Regions from separate parts of the Serratia sp. K1WW1 genome, predicted to be linked through region 4. Evidence: predicted binding sites of a transcription regulator. Region 4 holds the regulator's gene; each other region holds the start of a gene.
The links. Region 4 encodes CRP, which controls carbon source genes, mostly activating them, when cyclic AMP is high. Its sites were predicted from a motif close to ATGTGANNNNNNTCACAT; they were not measured.
Positions count from the first base shown of each region.

Region 1: the regulator CRP is predicted to act here: its motif matches at 3,809-3,826, upstream of msrB (peptide-methionine (R)-S-oxide reductase MsrB).
Region 2: the regulator CRP is predicted to act here: its motif matches at 1,761-1,778, upstream of adhE (bifunctional acetaldehyde-CoA/alcohol dehydrogenase).
Region 3: the regulator CRP is predicted to act here: its motif matches at 3,137-3,154, upstream of yrbN (protein YrbN).

Region 1 is NZ_CM147697.1:2,688,115-2,693,760, forward strand. Features, by position in the region: gene yeaG (protein kinase YeaG) at 1-329, opposite strand, end outside; gene ACX9GU_RS12165 (MipA/OmpV family protein) at 823-1,527, shown strand; gene ACX9GU_RS12170 (D-hexose-6-phosphate mutarotase) at 1,648-2,523, opposite strand; gene gapA (glyceraldehyde-3-phosphate dehydrogenase) at 2,607-3,602, opposite strand; gene msrB (peptide-methionine (R)-S-oxide reductase MsrB) at 3,950-4,363, shown strand; gene ACX9GU_RS12185 (YeaC family protein) at 4,428-4,700, shown strand; gene chiD (chitinase ChiD) at 4,742-5,646, opposite strand, start outside.
Region 2 is NZ_CM147697.1:2,714,225-2,719,870, reverse strand. Features, by position in the region: gene ACX9GU_RS12310 (ABC transporter substrate-binding protein) at 1-185, opposite strand, end outside; gene ACX9GU_RS12305 (YchE family NAAT transporter) at 866-1,510, opposite strand; gene adhE (bifunctional acetaldehyde-CoA/alcohol dehydrogenase) at 2,029-4,704, shown strand; gene ACX9GU_RS12295 (thymidine kinase) at 4,869-5,453, opposite strand.
Region 3 is NZ_CM147697.1:5,360,711-5,366,356, forward strand. Features, by position in the region: gene yedE (selenium metabolism membrane protein YedE/FdhT) at 1-963, opposite strand, end outside; gene ACX9GU_RS24235 (DEAD/DEAH family ATP-dependent RNA helicase) at 1,102-3,060, opposite strand; gene yrbN (protein YrbN) at 3,050-3,130, opposite strand; gene nlpI (lipoprotein NlpI) at 3,248-4,132, opposite strand; gene pnp (polyribonucleotide nucleotidyltransferase) at 4,262-5,646, opposite strand, start outside.
Region 4 is NZ_CM147697.1:5,555,424-5,561,069, forward strand. Features, by position in the region: gene ACX9GU_RS25305 (amidohydrolase) at 1-730, opposite strand, end outside; gene ACX9GU_RS25310 (MFS transporter) at 736-1,926, opposite strand; gene ACX9GU_RS25315 (LysR substrate-binding domain-containing protein) at 2,119-3,027, shown strand; gene ACX9GU_RS25320 (OsmC family protein) at 3,030-3,437, opposite strand; gene crp (cAMP-activated global transcriptional regulator CRP) at 3,819-4,451, shown strand; gene ACX9GU_RS25330 (YccS/YhfK family putative transporter) at 4,508-5,646, shown strand, end outside.

The sequences.
Region 1 (5,646 bases), 2.9 Mb from region 4:
CCCAACAGATAAAGGATTTGTTTCTTCTCTTCGAGGCCCTGGGCTGCGTGTTTCAGGTAAGAAACTATCTGTTCGATAGCTTCTTCCATGCCGTAGAACTCCTCGAATGCCGGATAGCGTGCGATCACGCGGTTGGAGAACAGGCGAGACATACGCGACTCAAGCGCGGTATCGACCATCACTGGTTCACCGATAGCCATGAGTAGACGTTCTGCCGCATTGGCATAGGCACTGCGATCTTGCCGGCAGATGGAAAGAAATTCCTGCAGTGTGAACTCTTCGTCCTTGGCAGCTTCGTAGCGCTGGCGATAGTGGTCAAATATGTTCATGGCGATGCCCGTCCTTTCGTTATTAGCACAGGTTAAAAAAGGAGCTGGTGTTGGTATTCTGGCTCCCGAAAGCGTGAAGCTATGACTGAGTACAGCAACCCGTATGCCAACTTGGTGCGCTTATTCTCGCGAGTTGCGCTGTATTGCCACTGGGCTCAGCCTAAATTCACCTTCTGATTTTAAGCTTAGTTGCATACTGGAAAATTTCCTGCAAGAGAAAGGGTCTTTTTTAAGTCATTTCAATGACTCAGTTAGGGCGAGGGGCGGCAAATGCCTTGTCTGGCGCGGGTTGCGGCAAAAAACGTCATCTTTTTGCCATCAATAATTCATCTTTGGGTTCTAAGTTATTCGATCTTGGTTGTTTTCTATTGTAAAGATCCGGCAGGCTGGTCGGTTTTCACATAAACTATAGCCGTTAATTACATCTTGTTATCTATGGAAAAAGCCAGTGAAGATATCTAAACTCAAAACGCTAGCAATTATCGCTTCCGCAATGGTTTGTGCGCACAGTGCTCAGGCAGGAAGCTGGTCACTCGGTGCTTCAGCGCTGGTCAGCCCAGATCCTTATCGTGGTTATCAGGATCGTGTCTATCCCGTTCCTATCATCAATTACGATGGCGATGATTTTTACTTCCATACGCTGTTGGCCGGTTACAACCTGTGGAAAGATCAGCAAAATCAGCTGAGCCTGATCGCCTATTATTCACCGTTGCACTATAAGCCAGGCGACAGTGACGACGACCGCATGAAGCAGTTGGACAAGCGCCGTAGCACCATGATGGCCGGTGTTGCCTTTACACATAATGCCGAGTGGGGCTCGATCCGTACGGCCTTCTCTGGCGATATGCTGGACAACAGTAACGGCCTGGTGGGCGATATTGCCTATCTCTATAAGTTCCAGGTGGACTCCTGGAGCTTTGCTCCTGGCATCGGGGTAAACTGGAACAGCTCAAACCAGAACCAATATTACTATGGTATCAATGGTGATGAGTCCCGCCGTAGTACCTTCAACACCTATAAGCCGAGCGATAGCTGGTCGCCATACGTCGAATTGACCAGCAACTATAATATCAACGCTAACTGGAATGCCTTCTTCTCGGGCCGTTATTTGCGCCTGGACAGCGAGGTTAAAAACAGCCCAATGGTGGATAAATCTTATACCGGCATGCTGTGGACGGGTGTGACTTACACCTTCTAAGCGTACGGCGCATTATCTTGGTGCAGTGAGTGCATTGAAAAGGGGCGGAAACGCTCCTTTTGCACATCTATAGTGCGGTGGATGATCAGAAGAGGGGCGAAATGATCCGCCCCAGTTTGATCAGCTATTTTTAATGCTGCGGATTTTCATCGCCAAGCGGGCTGGTTGCTCCCCAGAGGCTATCAGCGGCTTGCTTACGCGCCCGGTTTCAACACACACCATAGTTTTGTAACCGTCGTTTGGCATGTCGGCCATGCTGCAGGAAAGCTCGACGCCTGGGTTCCAGGCGATCACATCACTCATATAGTGATGATTGACCTCAATCGTGCGTTGCAATACCGGGTCCTTGATCAGGCTGCAAGGCGTGGCCTGGGTGTAGATGCGATCGGTTTGCCCGGTAAACTCCAGCTCGCCAACCTGACGAGCCTCGATCCCCTTCGCCACCTTATCGATATAATGCTCGCCCAAACCGGCAACTTTCACCTTGTCGATGTCGCCGATCTGGAAATAGCTGTGCAGAGCGGCGGTAGCCTGGTAGTCACCGTGTGATTCCAGTTCCATCTCGCACTCTTCACCCAGCTTGAAACGGGCGATCAGGGTGAAAGCATGTGGCCACAATTTGCGGGTTTGTTCGTTGTCTTGCAGCGTGAAGGTCAGGATCACGCCGTTTTCATCTTCATCGTGCGCGGTAAGCTGCCACGGCTGATTACGGGCAAAGCCGTGGGATGGGCTACCTGCCGGGCCAAACCAAGGCCAGCAGATCGGTACGCCGCCGCGGATCGCCACGCCGTTTTTGAATGGCGTATTGTTGCTCAGCCAAAGCACCGGTTTATCACCACTTGGCTGCCAGGCCAGCAGATGGGCCCCTTGCAGAGTAATGGCCGCACGGACTTTGGGGTGAGAAACCACCACCACTGGCAGTTCGTCCAGTTGGCGTTGGCTGATAAAAGGGGTGATTTGTTCGCTAACGGGTAGGGTGAAGATTTTTTCATTCATGTTGTTGCCTTCTTTTCGCCGCAAAAACAAATAAAAAGGGCGACACTAATGTCGCCCTCTATAATCAACTGCGCATCAAGCCATTACTTGGAGATGTGAGCGATCAGGTCCAGTACTTTGTTTGAGTAGCCAGTTTCGTTATCGTACCAAGAAACCAGTTTCACAAAGGTGTCGCTCAGCGCGATACCGGCTTTAGCATCGAATACAGAAGTCAGTTTCTCGCCGTTGAAATCGGTAGAAACCACTTCGTCTTCGGTGTAGCCCAGCACGCCTTTCAGCTCGCCTTCTGAAGCGGCTTTGATAGCAGCACAGATTTCTTTGTAAGAAGCTGGTTTTGCCAGACGGGCAGTCAGGTCAACCACAGACACGTTCGGAGTAGGAACGCGGAACGCCATACCGGTCAGTTTGCCGTTCAGTTCTGGGATGACTTTACCTACAGCTTTAGCAGCACCGGTAGAAGAAGGGATGATGTTCTGGGATGCGCCGCGGCCGCCGCGCCAGTCTTTGTGAGACGGGCCATCAACGGTTTTCTGAGTTGCGGTAGTCGCATGCACGGTGGTCATCAGAGCTTCAACGATGCCGAACTTGTCGTTGATTACTTTAGCCAGTGGTGCCAGGCAGTTGGTGGTACAAGAAGCGTTGGAAACGATTTCTTGGCCAGCGTAAGACTTGTGGTTCACGCCCATAACGAACATTGGGGTGTCATCTTTAGATGGGCCAGTCAGAACAACTTTCTTAGCACCTGCAGCGATGTGTTTACGTGCAGTTTCGTCAGTCAGGAACAGGCCAGTTGCTTCAGCAACGACGTCAACGTTGACTTCGTTCCACTTCAGGTTAGCCGGATCTCTTTCTGAGGTACAACGGATGGTTTTGCCGTTAACAACCAGGTGGCCGTCTTTAACTTCTACAGTACCGTCGAAACGGCCGTGAGTAGAGTCATACTTCAGCATGTAAGCCATGTACTCTGCGTCTAACAGGTCGTTGATTGCTACGATTTCGATGTCAGAACGTTCCTGAGCAGCACGGAAAACAATGCGACCGATACGGCCAAAACCGTTGATACCTACTTTGATAGTCATATATTCCACCAGCTATTTGTTAGTGAATAAAAGGTTGGTTGTAAAATTACAAAAACCTTACCGAGCGTCAAGCGGAATCGTGTCAATTCTTGCTGCAAGTCAAACCAGAGGCCAGGTTTTGCACACAAATCGCACATTCCATTTACGTTTGTCCTCCCATCGATATGGGGGCAAACCGCCAAGTATAAAGTCAGCACGTGCAAGATATGTGATCGAAGTCACATATGGCGGCAGCGTAACCTTTATGCCGTACAGTTTAGGCTAAAAAGGCCTGCAGCGTTGTTAATTTTTTGTTATTATTACTCATTGTTTTCGTTGACATTATCCACATTGCGGGAATAGCACAAATGGCTAAAGAGACAACCCCTAAGACACCGCTCACGGAACTGAATGAAATCCAACGTTATGTGACGCAGGAGCGTGGCACCGAAGCCCCCTATAGCGGTAAATTACTGCATAACCAGCGTGAGGGCGTCTACCACTGCCTGTGCTGTAACGCGCCGCTGTTCTTCTCCGCCAGCAAGTTTGATTCCGGCTGCGGCTGGCCCAGCTTCTATCAGCCGGTTTCAGACGATGCTATTCGTTATCTTGATGATAATTCACATAATATGCATCGAGTCGAGATCCGCTGTGGTAACTGCGACGCGCATTTGGGGCACGTATTCCCCGATGGTCCGCAGCCGACTGGCGAACGCTACTGTGTCAACTCCGCGTCACTGAATTTCACCGACGACGAGAATGGCGAGCAGACGGCAGGTTAAGCTGTAACTAAACCAACAAAATCGATTCAGCTAATTATTCATCCGTGGGTGAGGAAATGCTCTGATGGAAGTAAAAGATCTGATTGCGGCCATGACGCCGGAAATCTACCAGCGGCTGGTGCTGGCCGTGGAACTGGGCAAATGGCCTGATGGGGTGGCACTGACGCCAGAGCAGAAAGAACACAGCCTGCAGGCGGTGATGCTGTGGCAGTCGATGAACAATGCGGACCCACAACATATGAGCATTGGCACCGACGGGCAAATCGTGATGAAAAGCAAACAGGAGCTGAAGCAGCAGTTTATGGCCGAGCCGTTGGCCAAGCTGAAGCCGCAGTAACCTGTTGCTGGCAGGGCGATGTTGCCATCGCCCTGAAGGTTTTACTGCTTCTGTGGGCTCAAGCCTAAGCTTTCGGCTAGCTGGTGGGCCAGGCGGTTGTTATCGTCCGCGCCATACTCCCAGAACATCGCCCCTCCCAATCCTTTGCTCTTAATGTACTCGGCCTTGATGGCTACCGAGCGCGGGTTTTCATAGCTAATCGCGAACAGCGGCTTTCCTGCGGATGACTTCATCATCAGATAGGGCACCTTGGCCTCGTTATCCCAATGCGCGTTGAAGCGCCGTTGTGGGTCTTTCAGCATCTTGTTCACGATATCGTTGTACTTGATGTAACTGTCTTTATCCAAATCCACGCCCAGCGACTTGAAGACGTCTTTTTCACGTGTGGTGAAATAGGGCTGGGTGACGGGATGCTTGGCCGCATCTGCCACATCCCAATCAATACCCGGCTCGGTGGCGCGTTTAGGTACCCGGCCATAGAAACCGATCCCCAGATTGAGCTGAGCTGGCTTCAGCCCGGCGGCCAGATAGTTGTTGACCACAAAGTCGGCGCTGTACTTGTCGGCGGCGGCCACGGTTGGCCATTGTTTGGAGTCATAGAGATTGGAGTTGAAATACTGGGTACCGTACGCCATGTCGTAGGTCATCAGATTGATGTAGTCCAGATAGGGCGCGATAGCCTTAACGTCCACCCATTCCTGCGGACTTTTGACGTTGGCTCCCACGGCAATGGTCAGCAGTTTTTCTTTACCCAACGCCTGATGCAGTTCGCTCAGCAAGGCGGTGAAGTTGGCTCGGTCAGTGGGTTCGCTTTCTACCAATCCCCAGGCACCGTTAACCGGGTATTCCCAATCCAGATCGATACCATCTAGCTGATACTTGGCAATCACCTCCTGCACCGAACGAATAAACACCGCCCGGCTTTCCGGTGTGGCTGCCGCGCCGG
Region 2 (5,646 bases), 2.8 Mb from region 4:
GTTCCTTCGACCTTATGCGGATCCAACGAAGCGACTTCTGAACCGTTGTTGATCACCATGCGCTGAAGTGGTGCCAATTGCACACCGTCCGGTACCTCTACGGCCTGCAGGTTTTGGCTGGCGATCATCCCCAACACGGCGGCGATGATAACGGCCAACGGTTGATGCTTCGTGGTTTGCGGCATACTACAGGCTCCTTTTCACGGCTAAGCAATAATTGTGAAATAGTTATCAAGCGGGCTAAATATACGGATACCAGCAAAAATCATTCCTACCTGGCGCGTCAAAGATAAGATTTTTCCTTCTGACAAGTTGCTCGGAAATTAGCAGAAGCAAAAATTCATAGCCAATATTTTTTACAGAAATGTTAAGCATTTCTCTTTTATTATCCCATAGCCCTACAGACACCTAGCCTTCCCACCGGCCCATAAATGGATTAATCTTATGATTTTATTGGATAAATTTAGGATTAATTTTTAACCTTTTCATCCCGGATGAAAAAAACCACTCAAAAGAAACATTCAGTTAACAAAAACGCCGTTCAGAGAATAAACACCTGCCTATGCGTGGTTAATCACTAATAACACCTGTGTGAAACGGAGACAAGCCCTACAGAATGATGTGATTAAATTAACAACAGTTTTCCCCACAGGGAGACAAAAACCCCGGTCACGCGGATTTTAAAAGTGGAGAAAATAACATCTTGATGCTTTATCAACCGATAAAGTGAGATTTGTGCCACAGGGTGGGGCAATAGAATAAAAAGCAGGCAGGTTATGCACTTTAATAATGCATCGCCTGAGATAATTTGAAAAATTAAAAATAACTTAAGCCGCAAACGGGGTTGTCCGCGGCTTTATTAAGGTTATAACAACCCAGGGAAAATGGCTTTGATCCCGGTAACAATAAATTCGATCCCCAGCGCCATCAACAATAACCCCATGATACGGGTAATGACGTTGATGCCAGTTTGCCCCAGCAGACGCACCAGCAGCGGAGCTGCCCGGAACAATAGCCAGCAACAGAAAGCGAACAAGGCGATCGCCACGGTAAAACCTAACAGGTTCTGCCAGCTGTGGTAACGAGAGCTCCAGACAATGGTGGAACTGATGGCACCCGGCCCGGCCATCAGCGGCAGCGCCAAGGGAACAACCCCGATGCTTTCACGGATCGCGCTCTCTGACTTTTCCTGCTTGTTCTGTTTGTCTTCACCCAGCTTGCCGCTGATCATCGACATGGCGATGGTCACCACCAGAATGCCGCCGGCAATACGGAAAGAATCGATGGAGATACCAAACATACGCAATATGCCCTCGCCCAGGAACAGCGAGGTCCACAAAATAATCGCCACCGACAGGTTAGCCGTCAGGTTGGTTTTGTTACGCCCGACCTCGGCCTGATAGCTGGTCATGCTGATAAACACCGGCAGAATACCTACCGGGTTGACCAGCGCAAACAGGCCGACAAAGAACTTGATGTAGCCGGAAAAATCCAACAGAGATTGGCCCACGAAAAACTCCGCATAAATAGCTGTATAAAGAGACACTGCCGATGCGCGCTAATGTAATGGAATTGCGCCAGCTAATCCATCCACTCGGCCAGCATTTTTCCCTACTCCAACAGAATGTTACAAAACAATTCGCCATTGTTAATGCTTTGTGTGCGGTATGCTGTTATCAAGTATCATCGCGTCATCATCAAACACTTTGTTGATAATCACTCTCAACAACCGCAAGCTGAAAGGTGTCAGCTTGCAATTTTTATGATGTACATCACAAAATATCTACTCAGGAATAGTTAAGCTCTTAGTCGTAGTCAAAAGGGAGTACGAGGTATGGATACCGTTTCTGTCTCGCTTGCCTACTACCAACTTGCACTTGGTAAAGCTCTTTAAGTAAATCAGCAGTATGGGTCGCTAACTGCGGGAAAAGTCTCATGATCTCACAGACGCCTTCCTGACAGATGTCTATACTAGTTCCTCGAACGGCTTATTTACTGAAAGAGTTTAACATTTATCAGGAGAGCATCATGGCTGTAACGAATGTCGCTGAATTGAACGAGCTAGTTGCACGTGTCAAAAAAGCCCAGCGCGAGTATGCCAACTTCTCACAAGAGCAAGTTGATAAGATCTTCCGCGCCGCTGCCCTCGCCGCCGCAGATGCCCGTATTCCTCTGGCTAAAATGGCCGTTGAAGAATCTGGCATGGGTATCGTTGAAGACAAAGTCATCAAAAACCACTTCGCTTCCGAATACATCTATAACGCCTATAAAGACGAAAAAACCTGCGGGATCCTCTCCGAAGACGACACTTTCGGTACCATCACCATTGCAGAGCCAATTGGCCTGATTTGCGGTATCGTACCAACCACCAACCCAACTTCTACCGCGATCTTCAAAGCGCTGATCAGCCTGAAAACCCGTAACGGCATTATCTTCTCTCCGCACCCACGTGCCAAGAACGCCACCAACAAAGCCGCAGACATCGTGCTGCAGGCTGCCATTGCGGCTGGCGCGCCAAAAGACATCGTCGGTTGGATCGACCAGCCAACGGTGGAACTGTCCAATCAGCTGATGCATCACCCAGACATCAACCTGATCCTGGCAACCGGTGGCCCAGGCATGGTTAAAGCTGCTTACAGCTCTGGTAAACCCGCTATCGGTGTTGGTGCCGGTAACACTCCAGTTGTCGTCGATGAAACTGCCGATATCAAACGCGTTGTTGCTTCTATCCTGATGTCAAAAACCTTCGACAGCGGTGTGATCTGTGCGTCTGAACAGTCCGTGATTGTGGTGGATTCCGCATACGATGCAGTGCGCGCACGCTTCGCTTCCCACGGCGGCTACATGCTGCAGGGCAAAGAGCTGAAAGCCGTTCAGGACATCATCCTGAAAAACGGTGGCCTCAACGCCGCTATCGTTGGCCAGTCTGCACCAAAAATCGCTGAAATGGCCGGTATCAAAGTGCCAGCCAACACCAAAATCCTGATCGGTGAAGTGAAACTGGTTGACGAATCTGAGCCGTTTGCTCATGAAAAACTGTCACCAACCCTGGCGATGTACCGGGCCAAAGACTTTGAAGACGCCGTCAGCAAAGCCGAGAAACTGGTCGCCATGGGCGGTATCGGTCACACCTCTTGTCTGTACACCGATCAAGATAACCAGACTGCACGCGTGGAATATTTTGGCGACAAAATGAAAACCGCACGTATTCTGATCAACACCCCGGCTTCTCAAGGGGGTATCGGTGACCTGTACAACTTTAAACTCGCTCCGTCACTGACGTTGGGCTGCGGTTCCTGGGGTGGTAACTCCATCTCTGAAAACGTCGGTCCAAAACATTTGATCAACAAGAAAACTGTAGCGAAGCGAGCAGAAAACATGTTGTGGCACAAACTTCCTAAATCAATCTACTTCCGCCGTGGCTCACTGCCAATCGCGCTGGAAGAAGTGGCTACCGACGGGGCAAAACGCGCCTTCATCGTTACCGACCGCTACCTGTTCAATAACGGCTATGCCGATCAGATCACCAAGGTTCTGAAATCGCACGGTATTGAAACTGAAGTGTTCTTTGAGGTTGAAGCTGACCCAACGCTGAGCATCGTACGTAAAGGTGCCGAGCAGATGAATTCCTTCAAACCAGACGTGATCATCGCGCTAGGTGGTGGTTCACCAATGGACGCCGCGAAAATCATGTGGGTGCTGTACGAACATCCTGAAACCCACTTTGAAGATCTGGCGCTGCGCTTTATGGACATCCGTAAGCGTATCTACAAGTTCCCGAAAATGGGCGTGAAAGCGAAAATGATCGCCGTCACCACCACTTCAGGTACCGGTTCAGAAGTCACACCGTTTGCGGTAGTAACCGATGACGCTACCGGCCAGAAATACCCACTGGCTGACTATGCTCTGACCCCGGACATGGCGATTGTCGATGCCAACCTGGTGATGAACATGCCTAAATCCCTGTGCGCCTTCGGCGGCCTGGATGCGGTCACTCACGCTCTGGAAGCCTATGTTTCCGTACTGGCCAACGAATATTCCGACGGTCAGGCGCTGCAAGCGCTGAAACTGCTGAAAGAATATCTGCCAGCCAGCTATCACGAAGGGGCGAAAAACCCGGTTGCTCGTGAGCGTGTACACAACGCCGCTACCATCGCCGGTATCGCGTTTGCCAACGCCTTCCTGGGTGTCTGTCACTCAATGGCCCACAAACTGGGTTCTGAGTTCCACATCCCGCACGGTCTGGCTAACGCCATGTTGATCTCTAACGTTATCCGTTATAACGCCAACGACAACCCGACCAAGCAGACCGCCTTCAGCCAGTATGACCGCCCTCAGGCACGTCGTCGCTACGCGGAAATCGCAGACCACCTCGGCCTGAGCGCTGCCGGTGACCGTACCGCGCAGAAGATCGAAAAACTGCTGAAATGGCTGGACGAAATCAAGGCAGAGCTGGGCATTCCAACCTCGATCCGCGAAGCTGGCGTACAGGAAGCCGACTTCCTGGCCAAGGTCGACAAGCTGTCTGAAGATGCGTTTGATGACCAATGCACCGGAGCTAACCCTCGTTATCCGCTGATTGCCGAACTCAAGCAAATCTTGATGGATACCTTCTACGGTCGCGAATTCAGCGAAGCGACTGAAGAAGAGGCGGTAGTTGCGGCACCAGTTGCAGCCAAAGCGGAAAAAAAGTCCAAGAAATAACCGTTCTCTGAATGGTCAAAACCCGCCGAAAGGCGGGTTTTTTTATGCGTGAGATAAACTGTGCCCAATGAACGCCACGCGATTTTGACAACGGCACTACCCTACCCCCCAGGGCGGCATTCAAAAACGCCGCATAGGCCTTTTGCGGCGCTTCTGGTGCAATATCACTCTGGGGCCTTGATCGCTTCCTTGTAGTGCTTGCGGCATACCGAAACATAGCTTTCGTTACCCCCGATCACCACCTGCTCCCCCATGTGCATCGCCTTGCCATCGTCCCCCAGGCGCAGCACCATATTGGCCTTACGCCCGCAATGACAAATGGTCTTCAGTTCGACCAGTTTGTCTGCCCAAGCCAGCAGATGATGGCTGCCAACAAACAGTTCCCCAAGAAAATCCGTGCGTAAGCCATAACACAGCACTGGAATATCCAGTTGGTCGACCACCTCGCAAAGTTCTTCAACCTGCTCTTTGGTCAGAAACTGGCTCTCATCCACCAGCACGCAATGCACGGGCTGCTGCTGATGCTCCTGATTAATCATGTCGTACAGTTGAGTGGCGTTATTATAAAGCTGTGCTTGCGACGACAGCCCAATCCGCGAACTCACTTTGCCCACGCCGAAGCGGTGGTCGACCTCCGCGGTAAACACCAACGTGCGCATACCACGTTCTTGATAATTATATGAAGATTGTAACAGCGCCGTCGATTTCCCCGCATTCATAGCGGAATAATAAAAATAAAGCTGAGCCATGTGGCCGCGACTCCAATGGTTTAAAATATATACCCTAAGACTTTCTGGTTGTAGCGTAGCCCGCCGCAGACTCATCCTCTGGTCTTGCTGGCGCGCTACACTGCGCCCTTGTCAATCAGGGCAAATATATTCGCCCCCGGTTGATGAGTCTGTTGCGGTTAACAACGCTGCGGCCTGAGAGACGACGGGTATA
Region 3 (5,646 bases), 190 kb from region 4:
GACCTGGCCTTCTACCGCACGATACATCCAGCCGGTTTCGCAGCCGCCCGCCAGCACAATACCAAAGCCAAACAACAGCCCGCCCAGTACAGCATTGGGCCCGGCCCACATGATCTTCGGCGAGACGCCCAATTGCACATAGCTGAAGATGCCGATGGCGCTAACCGCCATGCCGATAATAATTGCCTTGGCCATATGCGTACGGCCAGTGATCCACAGATCGCGGAACGCCGAGGTAAAGCAGATCTGCGCCCGTTCAATCAGCAGACCAAAACCGATACCAAACAGCATGGCAATGCCGAGTTTCGGCGCATCAAACAACGTCCATAATGACCAAGCCACCGTGAGGCAGAAAATCACCATTCCCAAACGGAAACGACGGCGTGCCTGCTCGGGTTTTTGCGTCAACGGTGAGGCCGCTTTCACTCTTTGCAGCTTGACCGGAATACGGAACATCGGCAGCAAGGTGAATTTGGCACCGAAGTAAGAACCCGCCGCCGTTGCCAGCGCAAAAAACCAGGCATGCAGCGAGAACTGTGGAATACCGGTGAAGAAGGCCGCCAGGTTACACCCCATCGCCAAACGCGCACCAAAACCGGCGATGATGCCGCCAAGCAACGCCTGTGCAATGCGGATGCGGTGCTGTGGCATACGTAATTTGATGTTGTTGGCCCACAGCGCGGCGGCGATACAACCCGCAAACATACCGATTATCATGCGTCCATCGATACGATCGAGTGGTGTGCCCTGTAGGCCGATCACCTTAAAGTAGCCCCACTGCTCGGGGTGGAAACCAAACCACTGCAAGATATGGCCGCCCCAACGGGTAAATTCACCGGTTACCGCCCAGAAGGTGCCGGTCATACCGAAATAGTAGGTCGAGAGGATCCCGGCTGCGATCACCGCCGGTAAAGGCGCCCAAAAGCGCACCAGGTATTGAGATTTGAATTGTTGCCAGTTCACGGCAGCTCCTGTGCATCCGTAAGATAAACCTTGCGAATGATACGCCCTTTAGCGGCTTTAACTGAGATGTCAGGCAAAAAAAAACCAGTCCGAAGACTGGTTTCTAAGCTGATTAACCGTATACGGTCAAATCAACGCTTATGCATCACCGAAACGGCGACGTGGTGCGGCAGGAGCTGCTGCATCGTCACGGCGTGGTGCTGGCTTGTCACGGTTGAAGTTACCGCCACGGCGTTCGCCACCGGCAGCATTACCGCCTTCACGGCGCTCACCGAAAGAACGACGTGGTGCTGGTGCACCTTCACGACGCTCGCCGTTGAATGGACGGGCACCGCCACGGCGCTCACCACCGTTACCACCGGCAGGACGCTCACGACGTTCATGCGGCTGTGCATCGCCCAGCAGTTGCATATTCATCGGCTTGTTCAGAATGCGGGTGCGAGTGAAGTGATTCAGGATCTCGCCCGGCATGCCTTTTGGCAGCTCGATGGTGGAGTGGGAAGCAAACAGCTTGATGTTACCGATGTAACGGCTGCTGATGTCACCTTCGTTAGCGATCGCGCCAACGATATGACGAACTTCCACGCCGTCATCACGGCCAACTTCAATGCGGTACAGCTGCATTTCACCCACGTCACGGCGTTCGCGACGTGGACGCTCAGCGCCACCATCACGGCTGTCTGGACGTGCGTCACGACGACGGTCGTTGCTACGCTCGCCACCGCGATCATCACGGTCGTTGAACTCACGACGTTGACGCGGTTTGAACACTGGATCTGGTGGCAGGATCAGAGGACGTTCGCCCTGTGCCATTTTCAGCAGTGCAGCGGCTAACGTTTCCATATCCAGATCTTCACCCGGCTGCAGCTTAGCCAGCAGCGCACGGTACATATCCAGATCGCTGCTTTCCAGCTGCTGCTGAACTTTAGCGGCAAACTTGGCCAGGCGGCGCTCACCCAGCAGATCTGCGTTTGGCAGCTCGACTTCAGGGATGGTCAGCTTCATGGTGCGTTCGATGTTGCGCAGCAGGCGGCGTTCGCGGTTTTCGACGAACAGCAGCGCGCGGCCAGCACGGCCAGCACGACCGGTACGGCCGATACGGTGAACGTAAGACTCTGAATCCATAGGGATATCATAGTTTACTACCAGGCTGATACGCTCAACGTCCAGACCACGAGCGGCAACGTCGGTGGCGATCAGAATATCCAGACGGCCACTTTTCAGACGCTCCAGGGTCTGCTCACGCAGCGCCTGGTTCATGTCACCGTTCAGTGCGGCGCTGTTGTAACCGCTGCGCTCCAGCGCTTCAGCCACTTCCAGGGTCGCATTTTTGGTACGCACGAAGATGATCGCCGCGTCAAAATCTTCCGCTTCCAGGAAACGCACCAGCGCTTCGTTTTTACGCATGCCCTGCACGGTCCAGTAGCTCTGGCTGATGTCTGGACGAGTAGTGATGCTGGACTGAATGCGCACTTCCTGTGGATCTTTCATGAAGCGACGGGTAATACGACGGATCGCTTCCGGCATGGTCGCAGAGAACAGCGCGGTCTGATGTTCAGCCGGGATCTCCGCCATGATGGTTTCTACGTCTTCGATAAAGCCCATGCGCAGCATTTCGTCGGCTTCGTCCAGAACCAGGCCTTTCAGGCCAGAAAGGTTCAGGGTGCCACGTTTCAGGTGATCCAGCAGACGGCCTGGGGTCCCTACTACGATTTGCGGGCCCTGACGCAGAGCGCGCAGCTGCACGTCATAACGTTGGCCACCGTACAGGGCCACCACGTTAACGCCATGCATGTGCTTGGAGAAATCGGTCATGGCTTCAGCTACCTGAACCGCCAGTTCGCGGGTTGGAGCCAGTACCAGGATTTGTGGTGCTTTCAGGGCTGCATCGAGGTTGTGCAGCAGGGGCAGCGAGAACGCCGCAGTTTTACCACTACCGGTCTGCGCCATGCCCAGCACGTCGCGACCGTTCAACAGGTGAGGAATACACTCAGCCTGGATCGGTGATGGTTTTTCGTAGCCCAGATCGGTCAGGGCAGCAATGATAGGAGCAGACAGCCCCAGGTCAGCAAAAGAGGTTTCAAGCTCAGTAGTCATGTACACGTGCCTCATTAATAATGGCAGCCAGTCTACATAACTCGTCGAGAAAATTTTCAGTCATTTTCATTGAAAAGTGTGAACCGGCTCAAATTAGATTATAAAACAGACAAAAAAGCCCTCGCCCGTTAAGGCGATTACTTTGGTCAAAAAACCAATGTAAATCAGGCTGATAAGTGTCCGTCAGCTATTGCTGGTCCGATTCCGATAGGTCGTCTTGTTCTTGGCCCAACAGCGCCAATTCCAACAATGCATAGCGGTGCTCAACAAAGTTATGAACGTTGTTAGCCACCGTCAGTTTGAACAGCGCCGAAGCGGTGTCCTTGTCCCCCAGACTTAGGTAGTGCTTACCTAAATAGAAGTCAGTTTCACTGAGATGCTCAGCGAGCGAAGTGTTATCCGTTGCATCTGCCTTGAGGCGTTCCATCAGCGTTTTTTCGCTGATTTTGCCCAGGTAGAATTCGACAATATTCCATCCCCATTGCCCTCTGTCCGATTTGTCATAACGCTGCTGGAGCGAGACGGTAGCCATCTTGGGATCGATTTCTCGTTCCACCAGATAAAGCCACAGCGAACGGAAGGGATCGTTTGGGTCGTCTTGATAAAACGCCTGCAGATCATCCTGCGCCAACGGGAAGCGGCCGCCATAATACAGTGCGATGCCCCGGTTTAAACGCGCGTAATTGTAAGTTGGATCAAGCTCTAGTACAGAATCAAACGCTTCATAGGCAGCATCAAAATTGCCTGCCTGCGTTAAGTAAATGCCCAGGTAGTTGAAAACTTCTGGCATATCAGGACGTATCGCTAGCGCTTGTGAAAAGTCATTGCGCGCTAGAGCACGTAAACCAAGACTATCATACAGCACACCGCGCTCATATAAAAGCTGTGCTCGCTCATCGTCCGTTAATGCCCGGCTGGCAAGTATTTGTTCCATGCGCGCCAGGATCACTTCCTGCTGCAGTGTAGGCTGCAACGGAATAGCCAGAACTTCGTCTTTACGCCAATCATGGTTGCTGCATCCTGCCAGCAATAGTGCTGTCGCAACGTAACACCAGCGCAAGAAAGGCTTCATTTCCCACTCCCGAAGACAAACATTGGATGAACGTCCTGTCCTCCGCTTGCTAATACGCGAGTATCCTACCCACGCGATAAGGACAGCCCCCAACCCTAACGGCAGGGAGCTGTAAAACTGCTGATACAGTTATTCTGCTTCTGGTGCAGGAGCCGCAGCGGATTCTGGTGCTGTAGCTTCTTTGATGCTCAGGCGCACACGGCCCTGGCGATCAACTTCCATTACCTTAACCGGTACTTCCTGACCCATCTGCAGATAGTCGGTCACTTTCTCAACGCGCTTGTCGGCGATTTGAGAGATGTGCACCAGGCCTTCTTTACCGCCGCCGATGGCCACGAAGGCACCAAAATCAACGATACGGGTCACTTTACCCTGATACACACGGCCAACTTCGATCTCAGCGGTGATCTCTTCGATGCGGCGGATAGCGAACTTCGCCTTGTCGCCGTCGGTTGCAGCAATCTTCACTGTACCGTCATCTTCAATTTCGATGGTGGTGCCAGTTTCTTCGGTCAACGCACGGATGACTGAGCCGCCTTTACCGATCACATCTTTGATCTTGTCTGGATTGATCTTGATGGTGTGAATACGCGGTGCGAACTCAGAGATATCGCCACGTGGCGTGCTGATAGCCTGTTCCATCACGCCCAGAATGTGCAGACGCGCACCCTTGGCCTGGTTCAGAGCCACCTGCATGATTTCGCGGGTGATACCTTCAATTTTAATGTCCATCTGCAGCGCGGTGATACCATCGCGGCTACCGGCCACTTTGAAGTCCATGTCGCCCAGGTGATCTTCGTCACCCAGAATATCAGACAGTACCACAAAGTTTTCTTCTTCTTTCACCAGGCCCATTGCGATACCCGCAACGGCGGCCTTGATTGGCACACCTGCGTCCATCAGTGCCAGAGAAGCACCACAAACGGAAGCCATTGAAGAAGAACCGTTGGATTCGGTGATTTCAGACACCACACGTACGGTGTACGGGAAATCTTCTGGTTTAGGCATCATAGCTAAAACGCCACGTTTTGCCAGACGACCATGGCCGATTTCACGACGCTTCGGTGAACCTACCATGCCGGTTTCACCAACAGAGTACGGAGGGAAGTTGTAGTGGAACAGGAAGCTGTCGGTTTTCTCGCCCATCAGCTCGTCGATGTTCTGTGCGTCACGCGCGGTACCCAGAGTGGCGGTAACCAGCGCCTGAGTTTCACCACGGGTGAACAGTGCAGAACCGTGGGTACGTGGCAGAACGCCAGTGCGCACGTCCAGACCACGGATCATGTCTTTCTCACGGCCATCGATACGCGGCTCGCCACGCAGCACACGGCTACGTACGACGTTTTTCTCAACGGTACCCAGGATGTCCTGAATTTCAGACGCGTCCAGAGTTTCGTCTTGCGCCAGCAGAGTTTCCACTACGCTGTCTTTGATCGCATCAACCTGAGCGTAACGCTCTTGTTTTTCGGTGATGTGGTAAGCATCGCCCAGACGGCTTTCGGCCAGCTCAGCTA
Region 4 (5,646 bases):
CACCTGCCTGGAAGGTTGCCACCGTCAACACCGGGGCATTTAACGGATCAAGCTTACGTGCCACGATCTGCTGCAAAGCGCTAACGATTTCCGCACCAATCGGCACCGGATCGATACACAGATGCGGCATCGAGCCATGCCCCCCCTTACCCTGCAACACAATGTCGAAGTTATCGCTGGAGCCACTGAACACGCCCTGCTTCATCCCCACCTCACCGGTCGGGAAGTTGGGCATGACATGCAGGCCGAAGATCATCTTCACGCCATCCAGAACCCCCAGGTCTACCAGCTGTTGGGCTCCGCCCGGTGGCACTTCTTCGGCATGCTGGAAGATAAAACGCACCGAGCCTTGCAGCTGCGCCTGCAACTGGCACAGCACGCTGGCCGCGCCCAGTAACATCGCGCTGTGGGCATCATGACCGCAGGCATGCATCACCCCTGGCCGGGTCGAGCAGAAAGGTTCGTCGCTTTCCTCCTGGATCGGCAAGGCGTCAATATCGGCACGCAATGCATAGCACGGCCCCGGCGCTGCGCCCTGCAATTCGGCAACCACGCTATTCGGCGTAGGACGGGTGATCTTCAACGGACCAAGGCTAGCCAGTTGTCCGGCTATGTAATCTGCCGTCTGCGCCTCTTGAAACGACAACTCCGGATTCGCATGGATATGACGCCGCCACTGCAATACCTGTTGTTCCACACCGTCAATCAGTTGTTCAATGTTCATGTGCATACTCCTTAATTCAGTGCCGGTTGGCGTGCTTTGCCCGCCAATGGCAGGATCACCAGCCCGGAAACCACCATAGCCAGTGCCAAAAAGATAAACGTCGTCATGTAGTTGTGGCTGATGGTGATCAGATATCCCATGGCGATAGGGGCCACAAAGCCACCCAAGGTGCCGCCGGTGTTAATCAGCCCCATCGCTGCCCCCATCACTTCCGTAGGCAAGCGCTTCATAGGCAAGGTAAACACCGTGACGAACGAGGCCATCAGGAAGATATAACCCAGGAACAAGAACAGGCTGGCCGTCAGAGCCGATTCGCTGGTAAACACCAGCCAGATGCACAAGGCGCTGAGCAGGGAACTGAAGAAGATCACCCACGGCTCATGCCCTTGCAGGTAGCGCCCGACCAGCCAGCCGGTGCCGAGTGAGGAGATCCAGATCCCCAGACCGCCGGCTGCCACCACCATGCTGGAGACGTCAAGCGGCATTCCGCGCTGCTGTACCAGGAATTTCGGCAGCCAGGCCATCAGGCCGTACGACGGGATGTTGATACAGAAAATCGCCACAAACAGCAGCAGCACGATTGGGTTTTTCAGCAGAGCCTTATAGTTGGCTGCGGCTGCCCCAGCTTTGGCGGGCGCCACCTGTGGCGGATTGGGCACCAGCCACAAGATGCAGGCGGCAATCAAGAATGCCAACAGGCCAAGCGCAGAGAACGACCCACGCCAGCCGATGTGATCCAGGCAATAGACCGCGACCAGCGGCCCGACGGTCATCGCCAACCCGGCGGAGGACAGCAGAATGGACTGCGCGAAGGTGCGCTGTTCCAGTGGGAAATTCGCCACCACCGCCTTGGCGCAGGAACACGGATAGCCGGAGTGGCCAATGCCGGACAGGAAGCGGAACGTCACCAGCAGGCCCAGGCCGAACCCCAGAATGCCAAAGCACAGGGCGAATCCCCCCAGCAGCAGTAACGAGCTGCACAGCACTTTCTTAAAGCCAAAGCGGTCATTGAGCCAGCCCGCCGGTATCTGGAACAGGGAATACGCCAGGAAAAACATCCCGGTAACGTAGCCCAGTTGTTCCGGCTGTAGATTGAACTCGCGTTCGATAGGTAGCAGCGCAAAACCCATCACGGTTTTATCGATGTACACCACGACATAGCCCACAAACAGCAAAAAAATCATTAGCGAACGATTTTTCATCGCCGATATTCCTTTAAGTTATCACCCAGGCTGCCCACCAGCGTGGCGGGCGTAGTTTAATAATGTGATCCAGGTCACTTTATAGTTTTAATAACAGTCACTTACATCAACGCGCTGAAATTATCGCCTTTTGCCGAGCGGCATAAGATACAATTTTGTAAGGGGTGATGCTTTTTATTGATAGGGTGGGGAATGCGCTATTTACCGAAGTTACAGCAGTTGAAAGTCTTCCAGCAGGTGATCCGCAGCGGCAGTATTCGCGGGGCGGCACGCGCGCTGGAGCAATCTCAACCGGCGGTGAGCCGCACCATCCGTGAACTGGAACAGATCCTGGAAACCCAGTTGATCAATCGCAGCAGTCAGGGAATGACGCTGACCGAAACCGGCCGCGCCTTCGCCCTGCGAATGCAGTTGATCCTGGAGGAATTGCAGCGCGCCGCCGACGAGATCCAGCAGTTGAATCAGCATTCGCAAGGTAACGTCGCCATTGGCTGCTCTTCGCTACTCGCCCTGACGGTATTACCGGAACTGGTCGAAGCCTTTAAACAGCCGTTTCCGCAGGCCAATCTCCTAATCCGTGAAGCGCAGCTTTCTACGCTACTGCCAGCATTGCGCGAAGGCCGCCTGGATTTTGCCGTGGGTACCGTCAGCCCGGAACTTCCTCTGGAGGATCTGGTGCGTGAACCGCTGTTCAACGCCTCTTTTTGCATTATCGCACGCCAGGGGCACCCACTGGCGCAGGCCACCTCGCTGGACGAACTGCGTGAGGCCAAGTGGTTATTACCGGAAACCGATATGGGTTATTACCAGCAGTTGCGTGCGGTATTAGGCACCTTCTATCAGCAATTGAGCCGTTCGCCCATTCGCTCGGACTCGGTGACCTGTGGCTTGAATATGGTGCTGGAGGCGGATTATCTGACTATCGTGGCGCGGGCGATGAGTGCACCGTTCCATTTGCAGCATCGGCTGGTGGCATTGCCTATCGACACCTTGCCACAAGCGCAATATTGCGTGCTGTATTCACAGAAATCGCCGCTAACCGTGACGGCACGGCGATTTCTTGATTTATTGCGTGCACACTGCCTGCGCTACCCTTGGTAGGATCAGGCCACTTCGCGGATTTCGAAGCTGTGGGTAATGCTGGCGGCTTTACCCAGCATCAAGGAGACGGAGCAGTATTTCTCGGCAGAAAGATCCACCGCACGCTCGACAATCTTATCGGTCAGCCCTTTGCCGGTGACGATAAAATGCAGATTGATATGGGTAAACAGACGCGGTGCTTCTTCACGACGCTCGGAGGTCAGTTTTACCTCACAGTCACGCACATCGTTACGCCCTTTTTGCAGGATCGACACCACATCGATGGCGCTACAGCCGCCGACGGACATCAACACCATTTCCATCGGGCTTGGCGCTTTATCGCCTGCGTTGCCATCCATCAGAACCTGGTGACCAGACGCAGACTCACCCAGGAATGTCAGCCCTTCTACCCACTTAACTCTTGCCTGCATGTTACACACTCCGGTTAATTTCTTAAAAACAGGGTACGCTTTCGCATACATTCTGGCAACGTAACCTGACGCTAATCATGCTGAAGCGAGACAACACAAGACACCCGCCTCACTCTGTGCTACAAACAGAGCCGCAATAACTCTTTCCAGGTCACCGATTTCAGGGATATGTCCAAGGAAAGGCCCCTATATTGGTTTGTTAACAGAATGTAGCTTGCAGCTCTCCCTGCAAGTTAATATGCTAGAGCACAAGCGTATTTCTATAACACGCCTCAAAACCTGTTGATAGCCACAATTAAAACACCGGGCTATAAGCACGTTTTACAGGGAACTCTGACCCCTGTGATACAAGGCAGCGATAACAACAGAGGATAACAGCGAATGGTTCTCGGCAAACCGCAAACAGACCCGACTCTCGAATGGTTCCTGTCTCATTGCCATATCCACAAATATCCATCGAAGAGTACGCTTATTCACCAAGGTGAAAAGGCCGAAACGCTTTACTACATCGTCAAAGGCTCCGTCGCGGTGCTGATTAAAGATGAAGAAGGCAAAGAGATGATCCTGTCCTACCTTAACCAGGGGGATTTCATCGGCGAGCTAGGATTATTTGAAGAAGGCCAGGAGCGTAGCGCCTGGGTACGGGCCAAAACCGCCTGTGAAGTGGCTGAAATTTCCTACAAGAAATTCCGCCAGTTGATCCAGGTTAACCCGGATATCCTGATGCGCCTGTCCGCACAGATGGCTAACCGCCTGCAAGTCACCTCAGAGAAAGTGGGTAACCTCGCCTTCCTTGACGTTACCGGCCGCATTGCACAGACCTTGCTGAACCTGGCAAAACAGCCTGATGCCATGACTCACCCAGACGGCATGCAGATCAAAATCACCCGCCAGGAAATTGGCCAAATCGTCGGTTGCTCACGTGAAACCGTCGGTCGTATTTTGAAAATGCTCGAAGATCAAAACCTGATCTCCGCGCACGGCAAAACCATTGTCGTGTACGGTACGCGTTAATCCCCAGAGAAACGGTGCAGCAATGCGCCGTTTCTTTACCTGCTGAATAGCCAACCATGTGGCGCCGCCTGATCTACCACCCGGAAGTCAACTACGCACTGCGGCAAACGCTGGTGTTGTGCCTGCCGGTGGCGTTTGGTTTGCTGATTGGCAACCTGCAACTCGGCATGCTGTTCTCGTTGGTGCCCGCCTGCTGCAACATTGCCGGGCTGGATACGCCACACAAACGCTTTTTCAAACGCCTGGTCGTGGGCGGCTCCCTGTTCGCACTCAGTAGCCTTCTGCTGCAACAAGCCTTGCTGTGGGATCTGCCGTTACCCTTGCTGATGCTGGCAATGGCGCTGTTGCTCGGCGTAAGCGGTGAGATCAGCCCGCTGCACGCACGCCTGCTACCAGCCGCATTGGTCGCCGCCATCTTTTCCCTCAGCATGGTAGGCACCGTGCCAATCTGGCATGCCCCTTTGCTGTATATCGTCGGCACCGCCTGGTACGGGCTGTTTACCTGGGCCTGGTTCAAGCTGTGGAAAGAGCAGCCGATGCGCGAATCTCTAAGCCAGCTGTATATGCAGCTGGCCGACTATTTTGAAGCCAAATACTCATTACTGACGCAGCACACCGATCCTGAAACTGCCCTGCCGCCGCTGTTGCAACGCCAGCAGAAAGTGATGGACCTGATCAGTCTGCTATACCAACAGCTTAATTTCCTGCCCCATGCCAATAACCTGGAGCAAAAGCGCCTGCGACGTACGTTTCAGGTGGCGCTCGATTTGCAAGAGCACATCACCGTCAGCCTGCATCTGCCGGAAGAAGTGCAAAAGCTGGTGGAGCAAAGCCAGGCCGAAGCGATTATCCGCCGCAACGCCCAGGTGATCGCCACGCGCCTGCGCGTTGTGGCCGACGATATTCTCTATCATCGGCACTCTGCGCGTTTCAGCATGAAGAATGAGCTGGCGGCGCTGGAAAAAGTGGCCTCACAGCATGCCGATAACCCGGTTGGGCAGTTCTGCTATTACCACTTCAGCCGCATCGCGCGCCTGCTACGCACTCAGCACCCACTTTACCGCCGCAATCTGATGGCCAATCAGTCACGCCTGCCTTTCTGGCCTGCGGTGGTGAGCTATCTGTCGTTTAAATCCAACGCCCTGCGCAACGCCGCCAGGCTGGGGGTCATTCTGGCGGCAGGCAGCAGCCTGGG